2 regions of the Micromonospora sp. HUAS YX12 genome follow, and region 1 is predicted to be linked to the other one. Evidence: riboswitches for the same ligand, from Rfam matches in the RefSeq annotation. Region 1 holds a riboswitch; the other holds the start of a gene.
What was found. A riboswitch is a leader RNA that binds a small molecule or an ion and turns the genes downstream of it on or off. The one in region 1 is predicted to bind cyclic di-AMP.

Region 1 (4,152 bases):
CCACCAACTACCGCAACTCGGCGGAGATCTTCGCGGTGGCGGCGGCGGAGATCCGCCGGCTCTACCCGGACCTGCCGCTGCCCGACGCGGTCCGGTCCACGGGCGTGCCGCCGATCGAGCGCACCGTGCCCGCCGCCGACCTGCCGGCGGCCACCGTCGACGCGGCCGAGGCGCTGCTCGCGCAGGTGGAGGGCACTGTCGGCGTGATCACGCCGGTGCCGCGCCGGGACGAGGTGGCCGGCTGGCTGGGCGCGCTCGGCGCGGGCCGGCTCCAGGTCGTCACCAGCCTCCAGGCCAAGGGCATGGAGTACGACGGCGTGGTGCTGGTGGCACCGAGCGAGATCCGGGCCGACCCCGGCTCGGGCGTACGCACGCTCTACGTGGCGCTGTCCCGGGCGACCCAGCGCCTCACCACGCTCGACCCGGTGGGGTGAGTGGTCTCGCCGCCACTCGCAGTTCACTTGCATACATAGCGATGTGAACATACATTAGGCCGGGCCGGTACGCGGCAGGGAGGGTGTTGGCGTGGGCGCAGGTCATGACCACAGCGGCGCGGTGGCCAACGCGGCGCACCGCCATCGGGGCCGGCTCTGGGCCGCCTTCGCGCTGCTCGCCGTTCTGATGGTGGTCGAGGCGGTGGCCGCCTTCACGACCGGCTCACTGGCGCTGCTCTCCGACGCCGGGCACATGTTCACCGACGTCCTCGGCATCGGCATGGCGCTGGCCGCGATCACCGCCACCCGCCGCGCCGCCACCGATCCGCAGCGCACGTTCGGCCTCTACCGGCTGGAGGTGCTCGCCGCCCTCGCCAACGCCGTGCTGCTCGGCGCCGTCGCGATCTACGTCCTGGTCGAGGCGGTTCGCCGCTTCGGCGAGCCGCCGGAGGTGCTGGCCGGCCCGATGCTCGTGGTGGCGGTGCTCGGCCTGCTCGCCAACATCGTCGCGTTCGCGCTGCTGCGCGCCGGGTCGAAGGAGAGCATCAACCTGCGCGGGGCGTACCTGGAGGTGCTCGGCGACCTGCTCGGCTCACTCGGCGTGATCGCCGCCGCGCTGGTCATCGCGGTGACCGACTGGTGGTGGGCGGACCCGCTGGTCGCCGTCGGGATCGGCCTGTTCATCCTGCCGCGCACCTGGCGGCTCGGCCGGGCCGCGCTGCGCATCCTGGTGCAGGCCGCGCCGGAGCACCTCCAGGTGACCGCCGTGCACGACCGGCTGGCCGCGGTGCCCGGCGTGGCCGAGGTGCACGACCTGCACGTCTGGACGCTCACCTCGGGCATGGAGGTGGCGTCGGCGCACCTGACCACCGACCCGGGCGTGGACCCGGGCGTGGTGCTGGCCGCCGCGCGGGCCGCCCTGCACGAGGACTTCTCCATCGATCACGCCACGTTGCAGGTCGAACCCGGAGCGTCGACCGGCGTGTGCGGACAGACCGAGTGGTGATTAGGACACACTTAAATCACTGTGCCTAATGTAGTCTTATGCCGGTTTTGCCCCGCCTAGTGGCACTGCTCCACGGAGCCGTGCCCGGGCAGCGCCGGTAGTCTCGGTCGCGGCCGCACCCGCGGGCGCCACCGGTCCCGGTGGGGCGGCCGTCGCCTAATCGTCCGAAGGGACGAGCCGGGGAACCACGTACGTGGGGTGCATCCGCGTCAGCGGTAGGGATCTTCCGTCCCGAACCCGTCAGCTAACCCGGTCGGCGTTGACGGAAGGACGTGTGAATGCCCCCAGTGGCACCTGTACGACGGACGGCCGCCCGGTTGGCGGCCCTGCTCGTCGCGACGCTGACCCTCGGCGTCGCGACCGTTCCGGCCTCCCCCGCCTCGGCGGCGCCGCCGACCGGCCTGCTCGCCGCCGCGCCCGGCGACGACGAGGGCGGCACGCCCGAACTGCGTGCCCAGCTCGACGCGGCCGGCAAGGGCTGGCTGGAGGCGAAGGCGGCGCTGAACCGGTCGGTGAGCCGCCAGAAGCAACTCGACGAACAACTCAAGACGGTCGGCGCCGAGCTGGCCGTCCGGGACGCCAAGGTCGGTGAGATCGCGGCTGTGGCGTACCGCAACGGCCGCCTGGGCACCGCCGGGGCGCTGCTCGGCAGCAGCAGCCCGGAGGGCTTCATGGACCGGGCCGCCGCGCTGGAGCAGGTCGCCGCGCACGAGGACCGAACGCTGCGCGACCTGATCGCCACCCGGGACGAGGCCACCCGCACCCGCGCCCAGCTCGACGGCGAGATCCGCGAGCAGCGCAAGCAGGTGGCGGTGATGGGCAAGCGCAAGGAGCAGGCCGAGCGCGCCCTGGAGGTGGCGAACGACCGGCCCTCGCGCAGCAGCAGCAGCGGCGGTGGCAGCGTCCAGGGCACCTCCAGCAAGAACGCGAAACCCGCGCCGCGCAACTCGGACGGCTCCTGGCCGTCCGAGTCGTGCAGCGTCAACGACCCGACCCCGGCGAACGGCTGCATCACCCCGCGCACGCTGCACGCGCTGCAACAGGCCAAGGCGGCGGGCTTCACCCGGTACGTCTCGTGCCACCGGCCCAGCGGCTCGGGTGAACACCCGAAGGGGCGGGCCTGCGACTTCGCCGCGCAGAAGAACGGCTTCGGCGGCGTGGCCACCGGCGGCGACCGGACGTACGGCAACAACCTGGCCGCGTACCTCGTGCGCAACGCCGACCCGCTCGCCGTGCTCTACGTGATCTGGTTCAAGCAGATCTGGCTGCCCAGCAGCGGGTGGAAGTCGTACAGCGGCGGCAACGGCGACCCGTCCAGCGACCACACCAACCACGTGCACCTGTCGGTGTACTGAGCGCGCCTGAGAGGGCCGGTCGGCCGGATCAGGCCGGGCGGTCCTCCAGGGTCGCTCCGAGACGCGCCGCCAGGCCCAGGTGAGCCGCCCGGGCCTGGCGGAACGCGTACCCGAACAGTGGCGGCGGCGCGGTGAGCGTGATCTCCACGTCGATGCGTACCGTGCCGTCGGGCTCGTCGCTCAGCCGGGTGTGGTTGCGTACCGTCGTCGCGGGCTGCTGCCGCGCCACGGTGACCACCTCGTCCTCGCTGGCGATCAGCACGTCCGCCTGGTACGTGACCGGGAAGTGCAGCGGGCCGAGTTGCAGCCGGTCGGTGATCGCGTAGCTGGCCAGCGCGCCCGGCCGGGACGGCAGCTTCCGGACCCGGACGATCAGCGGATGCAGCTCACCCTGGCGACTCAGGTCACCCAGCAGGGCCACCGCTTCGGCCCGGCTGCACCGGGCCTGCACGGTGTAGCTGAAGCTGTCGCTGCTCTGCAAGCGGGCCCCCTCGCCGTCGTACGTCGCGACGATCGTCCCGTACCGGCGCCGGACTGGCAACGGGTAGAAGGTCCCCTGGCCGCAGGGGGTGTGAACGGCGCTCAGGCGCCGGGCAGCACCTCGGGGGTGTCGTCGGCGAACCACGGCTCGGGCGCGCCGAACAGGCCGAGCAGGCCGGTCACCCAGAGCTGCCGGTGCACGAACCGGCTCGGCTCGATGACCACGAGCTTGACGCCGCTGACCTCGCAGGTCTGGAAGCCCGCGACCATGGCGCTGATGCCGACCGAGTCGATGAACGTGACGAGCCGCATGTTCAGCTCGATCCGCGAGGGTCGGCCCTTCGCGAGCACTTCGGCGATCGCTTCCCGCACCTCGTACGCGGTGTCGACGTCGATCTCCCCACGGGGCGCGATCTGGACGACACCACCCGGCCGCACCGACTTCACGATCGACAGGCTCACGCGAGCACCTCCACTCGCCCATGACGGGCGCCTCATCAGTACGCGGGCCGCGACCGAGCGTATTCCTCCAACGGCCCGGTCGCCACCCCCCGGGATGAGCAATTCGCAGACTGGGCACACCTGGGCGTACCCAATCCGGACTTCCGGGTTCCAGTTTCCCCTTCAAGGCGGGTCGCGGCCAGCCGTGCGGCCGGGCGGGCCCGCCGATCCGCCGACCAGGGTAGCGGGCGCACGCACGTCCCGTGAGCACCGGTCCCGGCGCGTTCGGGTGGTTCGTCCCGATCGCCGCCCGGATCGCCCGTGACCCGGGCATGGTTTGGCGGGCGCGCCGGTGGGGCACTGCCCGAGACAGTGAACCCGCCGGATGAACACCGGAGTCCGAAGTGGCCGCCGGCCTTCGGCACCCGAGGAGGTA
Region 2 (4,152 bases), 1.6 Mb from region 1:
CTGCTACTCCAGCAGCATCCCGTCGACCGAGGTGCACGCCGCGGCCGGCCCCGGCAACCACTGGTTCTACCTGCTGGCCAACGGCAGCAGCCCGACCAACGGTCAGCCGTCCAGCTCGACCTGCAACGGCAGCAGCGTGACCGGCCTGGGCATCCAGAAGGCCATGAAGATCATGTACAACGCGATGCTGCTGAAGACCTCCTCCTCGTCGTACCTGAAGTACCGCACCTGGACACTCCAGGCGGCGAAGAACCTCTACCCGAGCAGCTGCGCCGAGTTCAACACGGTCAAAGCGGCCTGGGACGCCGTGAGCGTGCCGGCCCAGTCCGGTGACCCGACCTGCGCCGGCGGCACCCCGACGCCCACCCCGAGCACCACGACCACCCCGCCGCCGGGCGGCTGCTCCGGCAACAAGCTCGCCAACCCGGGCTTCGAGTCGGGCAACGTGAGCTGGACCGCCTCGTCCGGCGTGATCACCACCGACAGCGGCCAGGCCGCACACGGCGGCTCGTACAAGGCGTGGCTGGACGGGTACGGCTCGTCGCACACCGACACGCTCAGCCAGTCGGTGACGATCCCGGCCGGATGCCGGGCGACGTTGAGCTTCTGGCTGCACATCGACAGCGCGGAGTCGACCACCAGCACCGCGTACGACAAGCTCACCGTCAAGGCGGGCGGCACCACGCTGGCCACCTACTCCAACCTGAACAAGGCCACCGGCTACGTGCAGCGGTCCTTCGACGTCTCGTCGCTGGCCGGCACCACGGCGACCGTCTCGTTCAGCGGCGTGGAGGACAGCTCGTTGCAGACGTCCTTCGTCGTCGACGACACCGCGGTCACCCTGAGCTGACCGTGCGCGGCCGGTCGTCCTCCTCCCGGCGGCCGGCCGCCTCGTCCTGTCAGGCCGGCCCCGTCGTTTCGGGGCTGAGCGTCGCAGCGTCACGCCGGCCGCCGGGTCAGGCCGGGCGCCCGGCCCGGGACGGGGTGCCGCGGTCGCGGTGGATCCGCGCGGCCGCCTCGTGCATCGCGCGGCCGAACAGCTCGGCCTGGTCGCCCATGCTGCCGAGCCGGGCGGCGAGCGCGTCGGCGTCGGCCCGCGCCGATGCGCTGACCTGGGCGTCCAGCTCGGACAGCGCCGCGTTGGCGGCGGCGACGAGGTGTCCGCAGAGGACGTCGAAGGGCTCGCCGGCCAGCTCCGGGTCGATCGCCACGGAATCCAGCCGGCCACCCTGGACGGCGACCGCGCGGACCCGCCCGCCGGCGGCCGTGCCCTCGGCCCGGAGCAGGTCGCCCGGCTCGCCGTCGGCGTGCGCCGAGGCCCGGGAGCGCATCGCGGTGAGCGCCTGCTGCGTGCGGGTCAGCAGCTCGTCGAGGCTCGCGGCCGCCGAGAACGGGTCGTTGGTCATATCCGCGCTTTCTTCACGTCTTAGCCGAGCACCGTGACCCTAGCAACCGGCTCCGACGAATCCCGGTCACCGGCTCTCGCGGGCCGCGCCCCGGCGCCGGGAGCAGGCCGGACACCGGCGATACGGCGTGTCGCGCGCGAACGCCCGGCCGGACGGACCGGCCGGGCGTTCTCCGGACCGCTGTCAGCGCAGGCGCAGCCGCTGACCGGGGAAGATCAGGCCCGGGTCGTCGCCGACCACTGCGCGGTTGCGCTCGTGCAGGACACGCCAGCCGCCGTCGACACGCTGCGCCACGGCGATCTCCGACAGCGTGTCCCCGCGCCGGACCACGTACGTCCCGGCGCCGGGCGCGGGCCGCGGTTCGGCCTTCGTCGCGGGCCGCTCCGGCACGGCCCTGCGCGTGGTGGCCCGCTTCGGGGCCGTCTTCTTCGGAGCCGACTTCTTCGGGGCGGCCTTCTCGGACCTGGCCGACCCGGCGCTCGCCGAGCCGCCCTTCCTGCCGCAGACCGGCCACGCGCCGACGCCCTGCCCGCGCAGTACCTTCTCCGCGACGGCGATCTGCTCGGACCGGCTGGCCAGGTCGGCGCGGGCGGCGTACCTCTGCCCGCCGTAGCCGTTCCAGGTGGCGCGGGAGAACTGGAGCCCGCCGTAGTAGCCGTTACCGGTGTTGATCTTCCAGTTGCCGCCTGATTCGCAGCGCGCGACCGCGTCCCAGTTGACGCCCGCGCTGGCCGGAGCGGCCGGACCGAACAGGGCCGCGGCGCCGACGGCGGCGCCGGCCACCACCGCTGCGAGAGCGGTACGGCGGCTTCGGGCTGAGTATTCAGTTGCCATGTGGATTCCTCCACGCCGACGAGGTGAGCTGTCGGGTTCGGGCCGAGGAGCCCGGCCGCCGGTGGCGGCTTCACCCCGAGGTGACGGTGCACCGTGGAACGTGTGGTTCCCCCGCTCCCGCGCGAGGTTCGGTTACCGGTGCCGGCGGCGGGATTTGGCGTTTCCGGCCCGCGGTGTCCGCGTCTGCGAACGAAACCGACGCTAGGGACGTTTTGCGACGATCGTCCACTTCTTGTGACGCTCTTCACCCGGCCGGGCTACCGGCGGCGGCGCTACGGTGGCAGGGCCAGGCAAGATCACGGGAGGGCGGGACGGATGACCGATCACGGACACGAGCTGACCTTCGGCGGCTTCCTCACGCCCGCCGCCGGGCAGCCCGACCAGGTGGTGGCGCTCGCCCGGCTCTGCGAGCAGGTCGGGCTGGACCTGGTCACGTTCCAGGACCACCCGTACCAGCCGGGCTTCCTGGACACCTGGACGCTGATGTCCTACGTGGGCGCCGCCACCGAGCGCATCCGCCTGGCCGGCAACGTGCTCAACCTGCCGCTGCGCCAGCCGGTGGTGCTGGCCCGCAGCATCGCCAGCCTGGACCTGCTCACCGGCGGCCGGGTCGAGCTGGGACTCGGCGCGGGCGCGTTCTGGGACGCGATCGAGGCGGCCGGCGGGCGACGCCTGTCCCCCGGCGCCGCCGTCGAGGCCCTGGACGAGGCGATCCGGGTGATCCGCGAGGTCTGGGACACCGACCGGCGCGGCATGATCCGGGTCGACGGCGAGCACTACCGCGTGGTGGGCGCCAAGCGCGGTCCGGCGCCGGCGCACCCGGTGGGCATCTGGGTCGGCGCGTACAAGCCGCGCATGCTGCGCCTGGTGGGCCGCGCCGCGGACGGCTGGCTGCCGTCCCTGTCGTACCTGCCGAAGGGCCCCGGCGAGCTGCCCGCCCTGAACGCGCTCGTGGACGAGGGCGCTCGGGCTGCAGGGCGCGACCCGGCCGCGATCCGCCGCATGCTCAACGTGACCGGCACGTTCGCCCGCTCGTCGGCCGGCTTCCTGGCCGGGCCGCCGGAGCAGTGGGTGGAGGAACTGGCCGGGCTCACGCTGGAGCACGGCATCACCACGTTCATCCTCGGCAGCGACGAGCCGCGCGCGATCCAGATCTTCGGTCAGGAGGTCGCGCCCGCCGTACGCGAGATGGTCGCCGCCGAACGCGCCGCGCCCGTCGGCGGCGCCCGCGCGGCCGACGACGAGCAGACCGCCGCCGGCGGCCCGAGCACGCTCGGCGTCACCCCCACCCCCGACCCGGGGGTACGCCTGAGCGCGCGCCGCCCCTGGGACGAGTCCACCCGCCCGAGCGCCCCGCCGCCACCGGCCGGACAGGTCTACCCGGCCCGGGGACAGGCCGCCGGGCAGCACCTGGTGGACGTGCACGACCACCTGCGCCAGGAGCTGGCCCAGGTGCGCGACCTGCTGGAGCAGGTCAAGCGGGGCTCGGTCACGCCGGGCCGGGCGCGGGCCGCGCTCAACGAGATGACCATGCGGCAGAACAACTGGACGCTCGGTGCGTACTGCGCGGCCTACTGCACGATGGTCACCCAGCACCACGGGCTGGAGGACGCCTCGATCTTCCCGCACCTGCGCCGCTCCGAAGCCGGGCTGGCGGCCGTGCTGGACCGCCTCGAGGAGGAGCACGTGGTGATCCACGGGGTGGTGGAGAGCGTCGACCGGGCGCTCGTGGAGCTGGTCCGCCGGCCCGGCGACTTCACCGGACTCCAGGAGGCGGTGGACCTGCTCACCGACACGCTGCTGTCGCACCTGTCGTACGAGGAGCACCAGATCGTCGAGCCGCTGGCCCGGCACGGCTTCTTCCCCGGCCAGCTGTGAGGTAGCTGACTTTTGTTTCCCTAAGTCAGGGCGG

Region 2: another riboswitch for cyclic di-AMP. It lies ahead of ABIH81_RS22830 (transglycosylase family protein); the one in region 1 lies ahead of ABIH81_RS15755 (hypothetical protein).

The regions. Positions count from the first base shown of each region.
Region 1 is NZ_CP157974.1:3,223,874-3,228,025, reverse strand. Features, by position in the region: gene ABIH81_RS15765 (AAA family ATPase) at 1-434, shown strand, start outside; gene ABIH81_RS15760 (cation diffusion facilitator family transporter) at 526-1,440, shown strand; cyclic di-AMP (ydaO/yuaA leader) riboswitch at 1,584-1,714, shown strand; gene ABIH81_RS15755 (hypothetical protein) at 1,719-2,795, shown strand; gene ABIH81_RS15750 (SRPBCC family protein) at 2,824-3,336, opposite strand; gene ABIH81_RS15745 (STAS domain-containing protein) at 3,378-3,737, opposite strand.
Region 2 is NZ_CP157974.1:4,791,901-4,796,052, reverse strand. Features, by position in the region: gene ABIH81_RS22840 (M4 family metallopeptidase) at 1-850, shown strand, start outside; gene ABIH81_RS22835 (YbaB/EbfC family nucleoid-associated protein) at 957-1,406, opposite strand; gene ABIH81_RS22830 (transglycosylase family protein) at 1,590-2,240, opposite strand; cyclic di-AMP (ydaO/yuaA leader) riboswitch at 2,239-2,384, opposite strand; gene ABIH81_RS22825 (LLM class flavin-dependent oxidoreductase) at 2,556-4,118, shown strand.